DNA from 2 places in the Bacillus sp. C-3-6 genome. Region 2 is predicted to be linked to the other one. Evidence: riboswitches for the same ligand, from Rfam matches in the RefSeq annotation. Region 2 holds a riboswitch; the other holds the start of a gene.
What was found. Region 2 has a riboswitch for thiamine pyrophosphate ahead of tenA (thiaminase II). Riboswitches for the same ligand answer to the same signal wherever they lie in the genome.

Region 1: another riboswitch for thiamine pyrophosphate. It lies ahead of ACW0JX_RS02265 (MTH1187 family thiamine-binding protein); the one in region 2 lies ahead of tenA (thiaminase II).

Annotation. Positions count from the first base shown of each region.
Region 1 covers NZ_CM137247.1:443,025-449,602, forward strand. The annotation lists gene ACW0JX_RS02260 (non-ribosomal peptide synthetase family protein) at 1-2,242, shown strand, start outside; TPP riboswitch at 2,295-2,396, shown strand; gene ACW0JX_RS02265 (MTH1187 family thiamine-binding protein) at 2,498-2,818, shown strand; gene ACW0JX_RS02270 (ABC transporter permease) at 2,790-3,563, shown strand; gene ACW0JX_RS02275 (ABC transporter substrate-binding protein) at 3,560-4,558, shown strand; gene ACW0JX_RS02280 (ABC transporter ATP-binding protein) at 4,555-5,304, shown strand; gene ACW0JX_RS02285 (ABC-F family ATP-binding cassette domain-containing protein) at 5,700-6,578, shown strand, end outside.
Region 2 covers NZ_CM137247.1:2,444,032-2,450,609, reverse strand. The annotation lists gene ACW0JX_RS12470 (DUF3937 domain-containing protein) at 94-357, opposite strand; gene tenA (thiaminase II) at 755-1,444, opposite strand; TPP riboswitch at 1,572-1,677, opposite strand; gene ACW0JX_RS12460 (D-alanine--D-alanine ligase) at 1,751-2,665, opposite strand; gene pdxR (MocR-like pyridoxine biosynthesis transcription factor PdxR) at 2,670-4,118, opposite strand; gene ACW0JX_RS12450 (homoserine dehydrogenase) at 4,208-5,233, opposite strand; gene ACW0JX_RS12445 (esterase/lipase family protein) at 5,321-6,562, opposite strand.

The DNA.
Region 1 (6,578 bases), 2.0 Mb from region 2:
GATCTTGGCATTAGCAACAATTTTTGTTCGACAAGTAGCAACTTATTTAGCAGAAGAAGATATATATAAGCTAGCTTCCCTAAAAAGAATTGCGATTGGCGGTGAAATGTTGCCTGTAGAGGTTATTAAATTGTGGAGAGAAAGAATAGGTACAAATGTTGAAATTCATAATGTATACGGACCGACAGAATGTACTGTAGTGACGACAACCTATAAAATACCTAGTCAGTTAAATGAGGATGTTGCGAGTATTCCCATTGGTAAACCATGTGCTAATTATCAAGTTATGATTTTGGATGAGAATATGAATCTTTGTCCAATTGGTGTACCTGGTGAATTATATATAGATTCAGTAGGATTAGCAAAAGGGTATTTTAATAAGCCTAATAAAACAATTGAAGCTTTTATTCAGAACCCTTTTAATCCTATAGTTAATATATATAAAACAGGTGATATTGTTAAGTTGTTAGAGGATGGACATATAGAATTTTTACATCGGAAAGATGATCAAGTAAAGATTAGAGGACATCGTATTGAACTAGGAGAAATCCAAAGTAAAATTTCTCAAAATCATAATATAAAAGAAAATGCTGTGTTTGCTAAGAAGAGTAAGGAAGGTAGCCAATATTTAATCGCGTTCTATACAACTTTAAATAAAAAAGAAATACCAGAATTAGTTTATCAGTTACAAGAGCAATTACCAGATTATATGGTGCCATCTAAACTAATTTATATTAATGAATTACCACTTACACCTAATAAAAAGATTGATGTTAAGAAGTTAGCTCAGTTAGAAGAAAAGTATGAACCGGTTCGTCTACAAGAATATGTTGCACCTTCTAATAAAGCAGAGAAACAAATAGCGCGCGCTTGGGCGGAAGTATTAGGAATTTCAAAAGTTGGAGTGCATGATGATTTCTTTACAATTGGTGGACATTCATTAAAAGTATTACGAGTCTTAACATTGTTAAAAGAAGATTTTTCACATTTAACAATTCAAGATTTCTTTAAAGAAAGAACGATATATGGATTAGCTCGAATTGAGCGAGAAGTAAAAGTAGACAAAGAAGAAGTATTTCGTGAATATAAAGTGATTCACGAACCAGATACTATCACGTATGCAAACGTTTTGGAAGAAAACCAGATTTCAAATGTCTTTTTAACAGGAGCTACTGGTTATTTAGGATCACACATATTATATGAATTGTTGAGAGATACATCTGCTACTATTTATTGTTTAGTAAGACCAACCAAAGATGTGCAACAAAGAATTATAGATACATTAACAGGCTACTTTAGTGATATATGTGAAGAATGGTTACAGCGTATACAGGCCGTAGCTGGTGATCTGGGGGAAGAGTATCTTGGGATGAGCGAAGAAGAATTTATGTTCATCAGTTCTAAGATGGATACGATAATTCATTGCGGTGCAGATGTAAGACATTTTGGAGATGTAAAACAATTTGAAAATATAAATGTCCAAGGAACTAGCCGTATGCTAGCATTAGCGGAGAAAGGTGCTACATTCCATTTTATTTCTACAATTGGTATCCCGTTAGAATTAGCGGTAGATCAATGGGATACATACATGAAAACTGGTGATTTTAATTACAGTGTAGACTTAGAGAATGTATATTCAAATAGTAAACTACAAGCGGAAAACATTGTTCGTGAAGCAATGAAAAATGGTTTGCGCGGAAATATTTATCGTGCAGGTAATTTAGCATGTCATTCAGAAACAGGTTCGTTCCAACAAAATATTGAAGGAAACGCATTTTATCGTCTTATTAAAACAATGCTATTAATTGGGAAAGCACCAAATGTGAAGTGGAAAGTTGATTTCACACCAATTGATTTAGCTAGTAAATCAATTGTATTGTATTTAAAAGATTCGCAAATTGTAGGAGAGACGTTACATATTTGTCATCCACATCAAATTGAGTTTGAACAATTTATACAGTTAATTGGAGAGTGTGGATACAATCTTGAAATGGTTCCACTTTCAGAATATGTAAATACCGGACTTGAATTAGCGAAGGAAAATGAAGTAATAGCAGAGTTAATTGCTTCTCAAGTTGCAGGAGATGGAGCGCAGCAATCTGAGATTGTAATGGGTACGCGTAGAACGAATGAATGGATTAAGAAAAAAGAATTGATAGTACCAGCAATCAATAAAGAATTTATACAGCAGTTATTAGCTCATGGTGAAAAAGTTGGATATTTTCCAAAAATAATGAAATGATTATGCATGCTTTTGTTTGTTCAATAAAATAAATCATGCTACAATGAAAACGAATTAAGGACCGGGGAGCCAATTGGCTGAGAGGATGTAAGTAAACATCGACCCTCAACCTGATCTGGATAATGCCAGCGTAGGGAGTTACTTAAAGTGATGTAGCATATGTTATTCTATAATAACTTGCATACAAGGCTTTCCTACGCAGTAGGAAAGCCTTTTCTTATTTTTGAAATCTAATTTTATAAGGGGGATTTTATTATGTCACAACAAGTTACAATGTCATTTTCAGTAGTACCACAAGCGAAAACGAAAGATGTATATTCTGTTGTCGATAAAGCAATTGAAGTTGTGCAACAATCGGGAGTTCGTTATGAAGTAGGGGCAATGGAAACAACTTTGGAAGGAGAATTAGATGTACTTCTTGATGTCGTTAAACGTGCGCAACAAGCTTGCGTCGATGCTGGAGCAGAAGAAGTGATTACTTCTATTAAAATCCATTATCGTCCAAGCACTGGTGTAACGATAGATGAAAAGGTTTGGAAGTACCGTGATGAATATGCAAAACCAGAAGCAATCTAAACTTATTACAACTATTTGGCTTATCCTTCTCATTGTGATATGGGAAGGATCTGTTTCATTATTTAAAATCGAACCGTGGATTTTACCAAAGCCTTCTGCCATTGTTCAAGAATTAATTGGGATGAAAGATTTACTATTACCAAATACGATGCAAACACTGCAGGAAGTTATAATTGGACTATTCTTTGCAATTTTATTGGGGACGAGCATCGCAATTATTATGGACGTTATACCGTTATTTCGTATTTTAATAAATCCATTGCTCGTTATTTCGCAAACAATTCCAATTGTTGTACTTGCACCGCTATTTATTATTTGGTTTGGATATGGGATGTTGCCGAAAGTAATGGTCGTAATACTCGTTTGTTTCTTCCCAATTGCGCTTAGTATTTTAGAAGGTTTTCAAACAGTAGATAAAAACATGTTGAAGCTGTTACAAACAATGAAGGCGACAAAATGGCAAGTTTACCAGAAAGTAAAATTTCCAGCAGTGCTTCCATACTTTTTCTCCGGTTTAAAAATTGCAGTTACATATAGCGTAATGGGGGCAATTATCGGAGAATGGCTCGGTGCAAGTGAAGGATTAGGCGTTATGCTTACGAGGGCTACAAAATCCTTTTTGACTGCCCGAGTATTTGGTGTTGCAGCAATCATCGTTATAGTGACATTATGCCTGTATTTTATCGTAGAGTTTATGGCAAGAATAACAGCACCATGGATATATAGAAAGGACGGCAGAAAATGAAAAAAGGTTTGAAAGTTATGTTAGCTGCCTTAGTAGCGGTAGGTGTGGCTGGATGTAATCCGGCGAAGAAAGAAGAAAGTGCAAGTAAAGATCAAAAAGTAAAAGTAGTATTAGATTGGTTTCCAAATACGAATCATACTGGCTTGTATGTAGCGCAAACGAAAGATTATTACAAAAAGCAAGGATTAGATGTAGAAATTATTCAACCAGGTGACAATGTAACAGCAGAGCAAATGATAGCATCAGGAAAAGCAGACTTCGCAATAAGCGCACAAGAAAATGTAACATTAGCTCGTGTGGAAGGAATTCCTGTTGTATCTGTAGGAACGATTATTCAGCATAACACTTCAGCGTTTGCATCGCTTAAGAAAGATAATATGACGTCATCGAAAGATTTTGAAGGTAAACGTTATGGCGGCTGGGGAGGACCAGCGGAAGAAGCGACATTAAAGACGATTATGGATAAGCATCAAGCTGATTTTAATAAAGTTGAAAAAATCCTCTTAGGACAAACAGATTTCTTTAAATCAATCGGCCGTGATGCAGATTTCGAATGGATTTATTACGGTTGGGATGGTATTGAAGCGAAGCGCCAAGGAAAAGAGTTAAATACGATTATGGTGAAAGACTTAGATCCAGCGCTTGATTTCTATAGTCCTGTTATTATTACGAGTGAAAAACATACGAAGCAAGATAAAGACTTTGTGAAAAAGTTTATGAGTGCAACAACAGAAGGTTATAATTTTGCAATTAAGGAACCGAAAGAAGCTGCTGATATTCTAATTAAAGCTGTTCCAGATGTAAATAAAGATTTAGTTCAAGAAAGCCAGAAATGGTTAAGTGCGAAGTATCAAGATGATGCGAAAGCATGGGGAGTACAGAAGGAAGAAATTTGGACGAATTACATGAATTTCTTATATGACAACAAAGTTATTAAAAAGAAAATCGATGTAAAAGATGCTTTTACAAATGAATTCCTTCCAAGTGAAAAATGAGCGGATTACAAATAAAAAATATAGTGAAATCTTTCGACGGAAAGAATGTATTAGAGAATATTAGTGCCTCTATACAAGAGGGAGAGTTTGTTTCCTTTGTAGGACCGAGTGGTTGCGGGAAGAGCACATTATTAAACATGATTGCAAATGTTGAAAAACCAACAAGCGGGAACGTAATGTATAAAGATAAGCAAGTACAAGAGCAAGATGTTGTTAGTTATATGCCACAACAAGATTTATTACTACCGTGGCGATCAGCTTTGCAAAATATCGTTCTTCCGTTAGAAATTGAAGGAAAGCCGAAAAAACAAAGGCTGACAGAAGGAATGGAAGCATTAAAGCAGTTCGAACTAGATGAATATGCAGACCATTATCCAGATGAATTGTCTGGTGGTATGCGTCAAAGAATTAGTTTTCTGCGCACATATTTATGTGAAAAGCCAATTATGCTGCTTGATGAGCCTTTTGGAAAGTTAGATGCATTTACAAAAATGGAAGTACATAGCTGGCTTTTAAACTCTTGGCATCAAGAGAAGCAAACAATCGTTATGGTTACACATGACTTAGATGAGGCAATCTTGCTTTCAGATCGCGTATTTATTTTATCTCAAAGACCAGCGTCAATTGTTGGCGAGGTACAAGTGAAATTACCTAGACCGAGAACGATGGATATGTTAACATCACTCGAATTAAAAAAGGATAAAGAAGAGATTTTAAGTGTGTTAGCTCCTTATATGAAAAAATAGAAAAAGCCTTTTAACAGTTTTTAGTATAATTACTGTTAAGAGGCTTTTTTTAGAATATGAAAAGATGGAGAAGGAACAAAAGGGAAAATAGAGAATAGAATATAACAGAGTAGTTTATACTCTTAATATAACAAATGTTAAAGGAGTGAAAGGATAAAATGACTTTATCAACTGTTCTTCAAATGGTTTTAGCTTGATATGGGAGAAGTCTGCCCATTTTTTAAGATTAAGCTAAATTGAAGACAGCAGGTAAAGAACCTTAATCCTTTTTTACGATAATATGTAATGGGTAAGGTGTATTCACCTTACCCATTTTTATATGCATAATTAAATAAGGCTTCATACTGTTGGTCTCTCTATTTAGCTTATGGACGATAAGTAAAGGAGAGAAAAAAATGAGTATATTAACAGTAGAAAATTTAAGTCATTCGTATGGTGAGAAAACCATCTTATATAATGCGTGCTTTCGATTATTAAAGGGGGAGCATGTTGGGTTAGTAGGGAAAAATGGGATTGGAAAATCAACACTGCTAAGAATTTTAACAGGAGAACTTATACATGATGATGGGAACATTGAATGGTTTCCACATGTGAAGGTTGGATTTTTGCAGCAGCATATAGATTTACAAGAAGGAATAACAATTGAAGGATACTTGCAAAGTGCATTTTCTAACTTGTATGCGATTGAATACGAAATGTTAAAAATTGCAGAAGAGATGGCTGAAGCAGTAGAAGTAGAAAAATTGTTAGTAAGGTATGGAGAGTTACAAACTATATTGGAAAACTCTAATTTCTATCAAATTCATACAGAAATTGAAGAAGTGGCAATTGGTTTAGGGCTGTTTGAAATAGGATTGGAAAAGGATGTTTCAAAGTTAAGTGGAGGACAGCGGACAAAGTTATTACTAGGAAAGCTTCTTCTAGAAAAAGCTGATGTTTTATTGCTAGATGAACCAACGAACTATTTAGATACAGCACATATAGAATGGTTGCAATCGTACTTGAAACTGTACGAAAAAGCTTATATTATCATTTCGCATGATGAAGTATTTTTGAACAATATTACGAATGTCATTTACCATCTAGAAGAACGAAAAGTTAAGCGATATGTAGGGGATTATGAAAAGTTTTTACAAAGTTACCAAGTACAAAGGAAACAATTACAATCGGCGTATGTGAAACAACAAAAAGAAATTGCTCAGTTAGAAACATTTATTCAAAAAAATAAGATTCGAAAAGCAAAACAGGCAAAAAGTCGAGAGAAAGTATTGGAG
Region 2 (6,578 bases):
AATTCCTACAAAGAAAAAAACCCTTATTAGGGCTTTTCATTCTATTTCTCCAGCAAAACTCTCTATGAAATTCCTAATAGAAAAAAGACACACTTAGATTGATGCGTCTTTTTGTGATGCCTCTTTTGTGAAATCATATAAAGCAATTGCGCCTAAAAGAACAAGTATACCTTGAGGAACATCTAGCAAAATAGTTTTCCAAATTTCTGGAATTACCCATTTAATATCTGCTGCTGTTTCAAGATATGTTTGGAAATAGCTGATTGTAAAATTAATTATCCCTAAAAATACAAACAACGATAAACCAAATCGAATTAATTTCTTATTTGTAAACATATAACACCTCTCAAAATTCATTGGATATTCCTGCTTTTGCTTCTTTATATTTCCATATCTTTATATCTAATTTTAACACATAAAGAACTCAAAAAAATACGATATGCATATTTGCATATCGTATTAACAACACTCCATGATAATTTAGAAATTCCTGCAAAGAAAAAACAACTCCGTTACAGCTAACAGCTCGGGTTTCTTTTCTTATTTAACTTCATACCACCAACATTTACGTTCTTTGATTGTAAAATAAATGTGACAGAAGTTTATCCAGTTATTGCGTAGACAAGTAAATGAGCTAAATTATCGATATTTTATTTCGCCATATCCGTAGCACTAATGACTTTACGCAAATTTGACAAGAAAAAATATATAGATAGGTATGATTCATACCTATCTATAACATTATTTCTATTCTTTATCCAATTACGTCTTTTACGTCTGTATCCACTGGCCACTTTTCTAATGTATAAGCCATTTCCCAAAATGAATATTCATATTGACTGCTAATAATAAAATGCTGTTTCATACGTTTGCGGTCTACCTCTGTTACTTTTTCAGCGATAGTATCTAAACGTGTAATTTGTTCTTCAACTAGCGTACGGAACCAATCAGATCCATAAGCAGAAATCCATTCGTTATAAATTGGCTCTTCCGGCTGGCACTCTTTTAAGCGTTCGCCAATTTCATAATACAACCAATAGCAAGGTAAAATTGCTGCAATGATATCTCCTAAATGCCCTTCATACGCAGCACGATACATATGTGAAGTATACGCATATGCAGTTGGCGCAGGAATAAAATTATCTTTTTCTTCTTTTGTTATCCCTAGCTTTTTAGCAAAATTCTCATGTAAAGATAACTCGGCCTCATATGTATTTTGAGCATGATGTGCCATACGAGCTGTCGTCTCTAATTCAAGAGCTTTTGCAGCTCCTAAAGTTTGTACTCTAGCAAAATGACTCAAATAATATGAATCTTGAAGCACATAATAGCGAAAACTAGCTAAATCTAATGTTCCTTCACCAAGTTTTTTTACAAAAGGATGGTTAAAACTCGCTTCCCAAATTGAATCTACTTCTTTACGTAATGATTGTGAAAAAGTCATTTAAATCCCTCCAATAATGTATAAAATATAAGTATTTATCCACAATTATTAAAGCTGTAAAATAAAAAAACTTTCTTTACAGGCGTAAAGAAAGTGAAATTGACAGTATTTATTTACTCATTAAATAGCAACGTCTTTCCCACTTCCCTACGCTGGCATTAACCAGATCAGGTACTAAGAGTCTCAAAATCACATTTGATCTCAGCCTATAAAAGGCCCCCCTAGTGGATAAATATTTTGTTTTTATAATGTATTCATCATAGCATACTTCGTGAAACTGTCAAAAGAATTAGTTATATAATCTCCTTAAAACCCTTCTTCATTTCTAACTTTTAATGATGTTTCAATAATCATATCTAATAGTTTGCTATAACTAATTCCCGCTGCTTCTGCACTTTTGGGCAATAGGCTTGATTGTGTCATCCCTGGTAATGTATTAATTTCCATTACATATGGAATTCCGTCCTTCACCATCATATCAACTCTTGCATAAACACTACATTTTAATGCTTTATAACAAGTCAGTGAAGCTTTATTTACACGTTCATTAATTTCTGCTGGAAGTTCGATAACTTCCTCAACTGTACTAGTATCATCATATTTTGCATTGTAATCAAAGAACTCGGCTGCATGTCGAATTGAAACTATAGGTAACTGTTTTCCATCCAGAATAGAACATGTGATTTCATCACCTTTTATATACTTCTCAATTACTACTTCAGAATCCCATTCGAATACAGTTTCTAGCATTGAGATCAATTCATTTTTATTGTAAACGATTTTCACCCCGACACTCGATCCGCCAGAGTTTGGTTTTACCACTAATGGAAATCCTAACTTATCTAACTCATCAAGATTTAGATCCTCCATTTTTGTAAGTTCAATCCAATCTGGTGTTTCTACACCTTCATAACGTAAAATCTTTTTCGAAATATTTTTATCCATACATATACTGCTAGATAACATATTACTTCCGCTATAAGGAATCCCTAAACTCTCCAGTGTTCCTTGAACTGTCCCATCTTCTCCGTATTTTCCGTGTAATGCGAGCAATGCAAAGTCAATGTCTTTCGCTTTTTCAATTAAATCCATTTTTTCGTTTAATGTAATTGGAACTATTTCATACTTATTTTTATCTAAATGAGCAATCATTTCATTCCCCGTCATAATTGAAACTTGTTTTTCAGACGATACCCCGCCCATAATAACACCGATTTTCATTTTCTCAACTCCAAATTTCATTTTTTAATGTATCACCAATTATTTTAATTCCCCGAACTATTTCTTCTTCTTTCAAGCGCGAAAACCCTAATCGGAAAGTGTTTGCTCCTTCTCCATCAGAGTAAAAAACATCTCCAGGTGAAAACGTAACGCCTTTCTCATAACACTTTTGTAAAAGTGTGCGGGCATTCATATGCTCTTCTAGCTCTATAAATAAATGAAGTCCACCATCTCCAGTCATTCTTTTAAAAGGAATGTACTGGTTACATGCCCCGACAGCTAACTCATATTTTTTCTTATAAACAGATCTTGCCTTTTTTAAATATTTTTCAAAATATCCCTCATGTAAATATTGAAACAGAACAGCTTGATCTAGCGTAGATGTGTGAATCGTTCTTGCTCTTTTTACGCTTTCTAAATAATGAATCAGCTCTTTATCTGCAATAATCCAGCCTACACGTAAACCAGGGAAAAGCACCTTTGAAAAGCTACTAATATAAATCACATTATTGCCAGCTCCCGCAAAAGTTAATAATGGAGCTAAATGTGAACCTGAATAACGTAATTCTTCATTAAATCCGTCCTCTATAATAGGAACCTTGTATTTTGAGAATAACCTCATCAATTCCGTTCTTTTCTCTGAACTCGTAACAATACCGGTTGGATTATGATAAGAAGGAATTAAATAAGCAAAATCAAAATCTTTTTCACGCAAACTTTTTTCAACTTCATTCGTATCAATACCATCCTCATGCATATCAATCCCATGAACTTCAAGTCCATGTAAACGGAAAAGCTTAAGTGCAGCATGGTGAGTTGGATTCTCACAAATGACACGACCGGATTTTTTTGATAAAGAAGAGAGTACAATATCCAATCCTTCTGTAAATCCATTTGTAATTAGAATATCTTTATTCGAAATGTCTACACCTTTCATTTCCATGTAATGAAGTAAATAATTCATTAACGGTCTATATCCCTTTGCATATCCGTAGTTCAATACGATGTCCCCTTCAATGGACATACGAGTAAGAAAAGCTCTTTTGAAATTTTCAACATCAAATAGCTTCTCATCCGGGGCTATACTATTAAAAACAATCATTCCCTTTTCCCAACGAACACCATGTTTCATTAAATCTAATTCGTCCGCTAATGCGGTCACTGTATTAAGTTTATTTTTCCAATCTATTTCAACAGACGAAGTGTTAGATATATCCACCTTCGCAACAAAGTTCCCTTTTCCTTTAACTGCATAAATGAGTCCTTCTTGCTCTAAATCTGCATAAGCAGCGAGTACAGTGTTTCTACTCACACTTAGTAATTCACTTAGTTCCCTTGTTGATGGGATTTTTTGATCCCCGAGCAAATGCCCTTTCATAATCATCTTTTTCAAATATTCTTTTAATTGAATATAAACGGGACGATCTTTAACAACTTTAAAATCCTTAAACAATTCCTTACCCCCTGCAATCATTTTTGCATATTTATTTCATTCTCAAAAGGTCCACGACATATGTATTTTTTATAAAGGGCGGTACGGTCTTACAAATCTTTTCGATATAAGTTAATTACATCTTTTAAAGCTGCAGCTGCAGCGCCTCGTGGATTAGAAGCCCCGCCAATTGTAGTAACTTGCCCCATCGTATCTGTAAAGAACGTAATTCCTTTTTCGGTCCCATTTACTTTTGCTAACGGATGATCTTTTTCTATTTCGCACGGTTCAACATTTAAATTCACATTGCCACCCTCATCCTTATATATTGATGCTATTAATTTAATAATTTTATGTTGTTTCTTAGCATTTTGTATTTGCTGTTTTGTAACGTGCTCAATTCCTTTTATATGTATATCAGTAAGTGTTTTCTTTGTTTCCATTAAGCTGTTAGTCAAAAGTAACAATTTACACGCACTATCTGAACCACTTATATCTAATAAAGGGTTTGTCTCAGCAATCCCTTTATTTTGTGCTTCTTTCAGCGCTTCTTCAAATGTCATATCTTCCTCATACATTTTCGTAAGAATATAATTAGTTGTTCCATTTAATATTCCTTCTATTTTATCAATACTGCAACCGGATAAACTAAATTGTCCAATATCTAGTGTCGGTAGCGCAGCGGCTGTTGCACCGCTATATCGAATTCGTACATTTGCGCCCCTTGCTGCTTCATTTATTTCTCTCCAGTTTGTAACGAGCGCACCTTTAGAAATTGCTACTATATCCATCTGTTTCTCAATCGCTTGTTTCATATATTGTTTCCCTGGATTTCCATCTTTAAGATTTGTAACCGTTGATTCTACCAATACAGTACCACTTATGCTAGTTGTTGCACGTTCCTTCGGATGATACTCTAAATATTTTTCAATTGCAGCGGTACCGGCACCATACATTAATAAATGATGAAGAGATAAGCCTTCTTCATTATGTATTGCAATATTTCTCCCTAATACGCCACTTACAACTAATTGAATCCCATATGTTTCATATATATATGAATATTTTTCATTTAATAATTTTATAAACTCTCTGCCTACTGTTCCGTATCCTGATAATACAACTTGAATTTTCATAATATCCCCCCATATTTTTCTACCAAATCCCTCTTTCAATATAATATAAAGCGCTCTCGAATTCCATCGAGAGCGCTTTATTATTACCTATTTCGGTAAACGTGATAGCTTTTCAGCAATTGTTCTATAAAACTCTTGAATGCTAGAAAAACCTAACGAGTCTGAAACACTTAACCCTACCATGTCGAGATGGTCCCAATTCGCTTTCGTTTCGATATGATTCCATTTTCCAATCTGTAATGACTCATTATTATTTACAGCAACATTAGAAGTTGGTGCAATCATAGAATTTGTATTTACTACACCATCATTTTGCCACCAAGAAGTATCGATTAATGGACGGTTTTCTTCATATCTCGCATAGGAACCTAAGAAAAATGCATTCCCCATTAACACTTTATTCATCGTTATATGCGGTAAATGTAAACCTGTTATAGGTGCTGCTTGTGATGCATGTCCACTATAAGATAAGTAATACACATCCGGTTGCGTCTTTACCCAATTATTTAACTCCTTTGCACCATCTGTACTTAAATCCCATTGACTTATATCTTTTGTATTTTTCCAAAGTGAACTATTTAGAATACGATTACTATATTGGAAAAAGGACTCTCCAGCATTCTTCTTTATCCCCCATTGATCCAATTTGAAATCATATAACGATAAATTATTGTTTCCTCCGAAGCTTGCAGTTGTAATGAGTAAATCTTTAACGAACGGTAGCAGAAGACTCCCATCCGCAAGTGTTGTACCGTTGTGAGGGGTTGCTAATGTTGTAACACTATGAACATATGATTTTCCGCCTTCAAATAGTGGTGATATTTTGGTGTTTGGGTGATTTTTCACATAATTCTTTTCTTCAAAACTACCTTCTTTTAATAGCTGTACTAATGTTCTAATCGTTTGTCCACCCATGCTATGTCCAACTAAATGAACTTTATTTGTTTCAGTCCAATTCGGTGCAAAACCACTATAAGTTCTGCCAAAACGATTATGTCCATGTTTCTCAGCATGTACGGCACCATAGTCTACTGTCCCACCGTTAATTTGTGCATACAATTCACATGCACGATCCCAGTTACTAGAAACAGGTCCAACAGCTGCGGTATGTACCATATAACCATTTCGTTTCAAATCTTCCTGTATATCATGAACACCACCCCAATATTTTACGCCCAGCATTTCTTCCCTACCCCATCCAGCAAATCCATTCACCAATATGATAGGATAATTATTTTGTTGCCTTTCTTCAGCGTATGATATTTTCGCTGCGAATGAACATACGGTCACTAATGCGAAAAAACATATTTTTAAAAATAACTTCCCCATACTTTCTCCCCCTAAT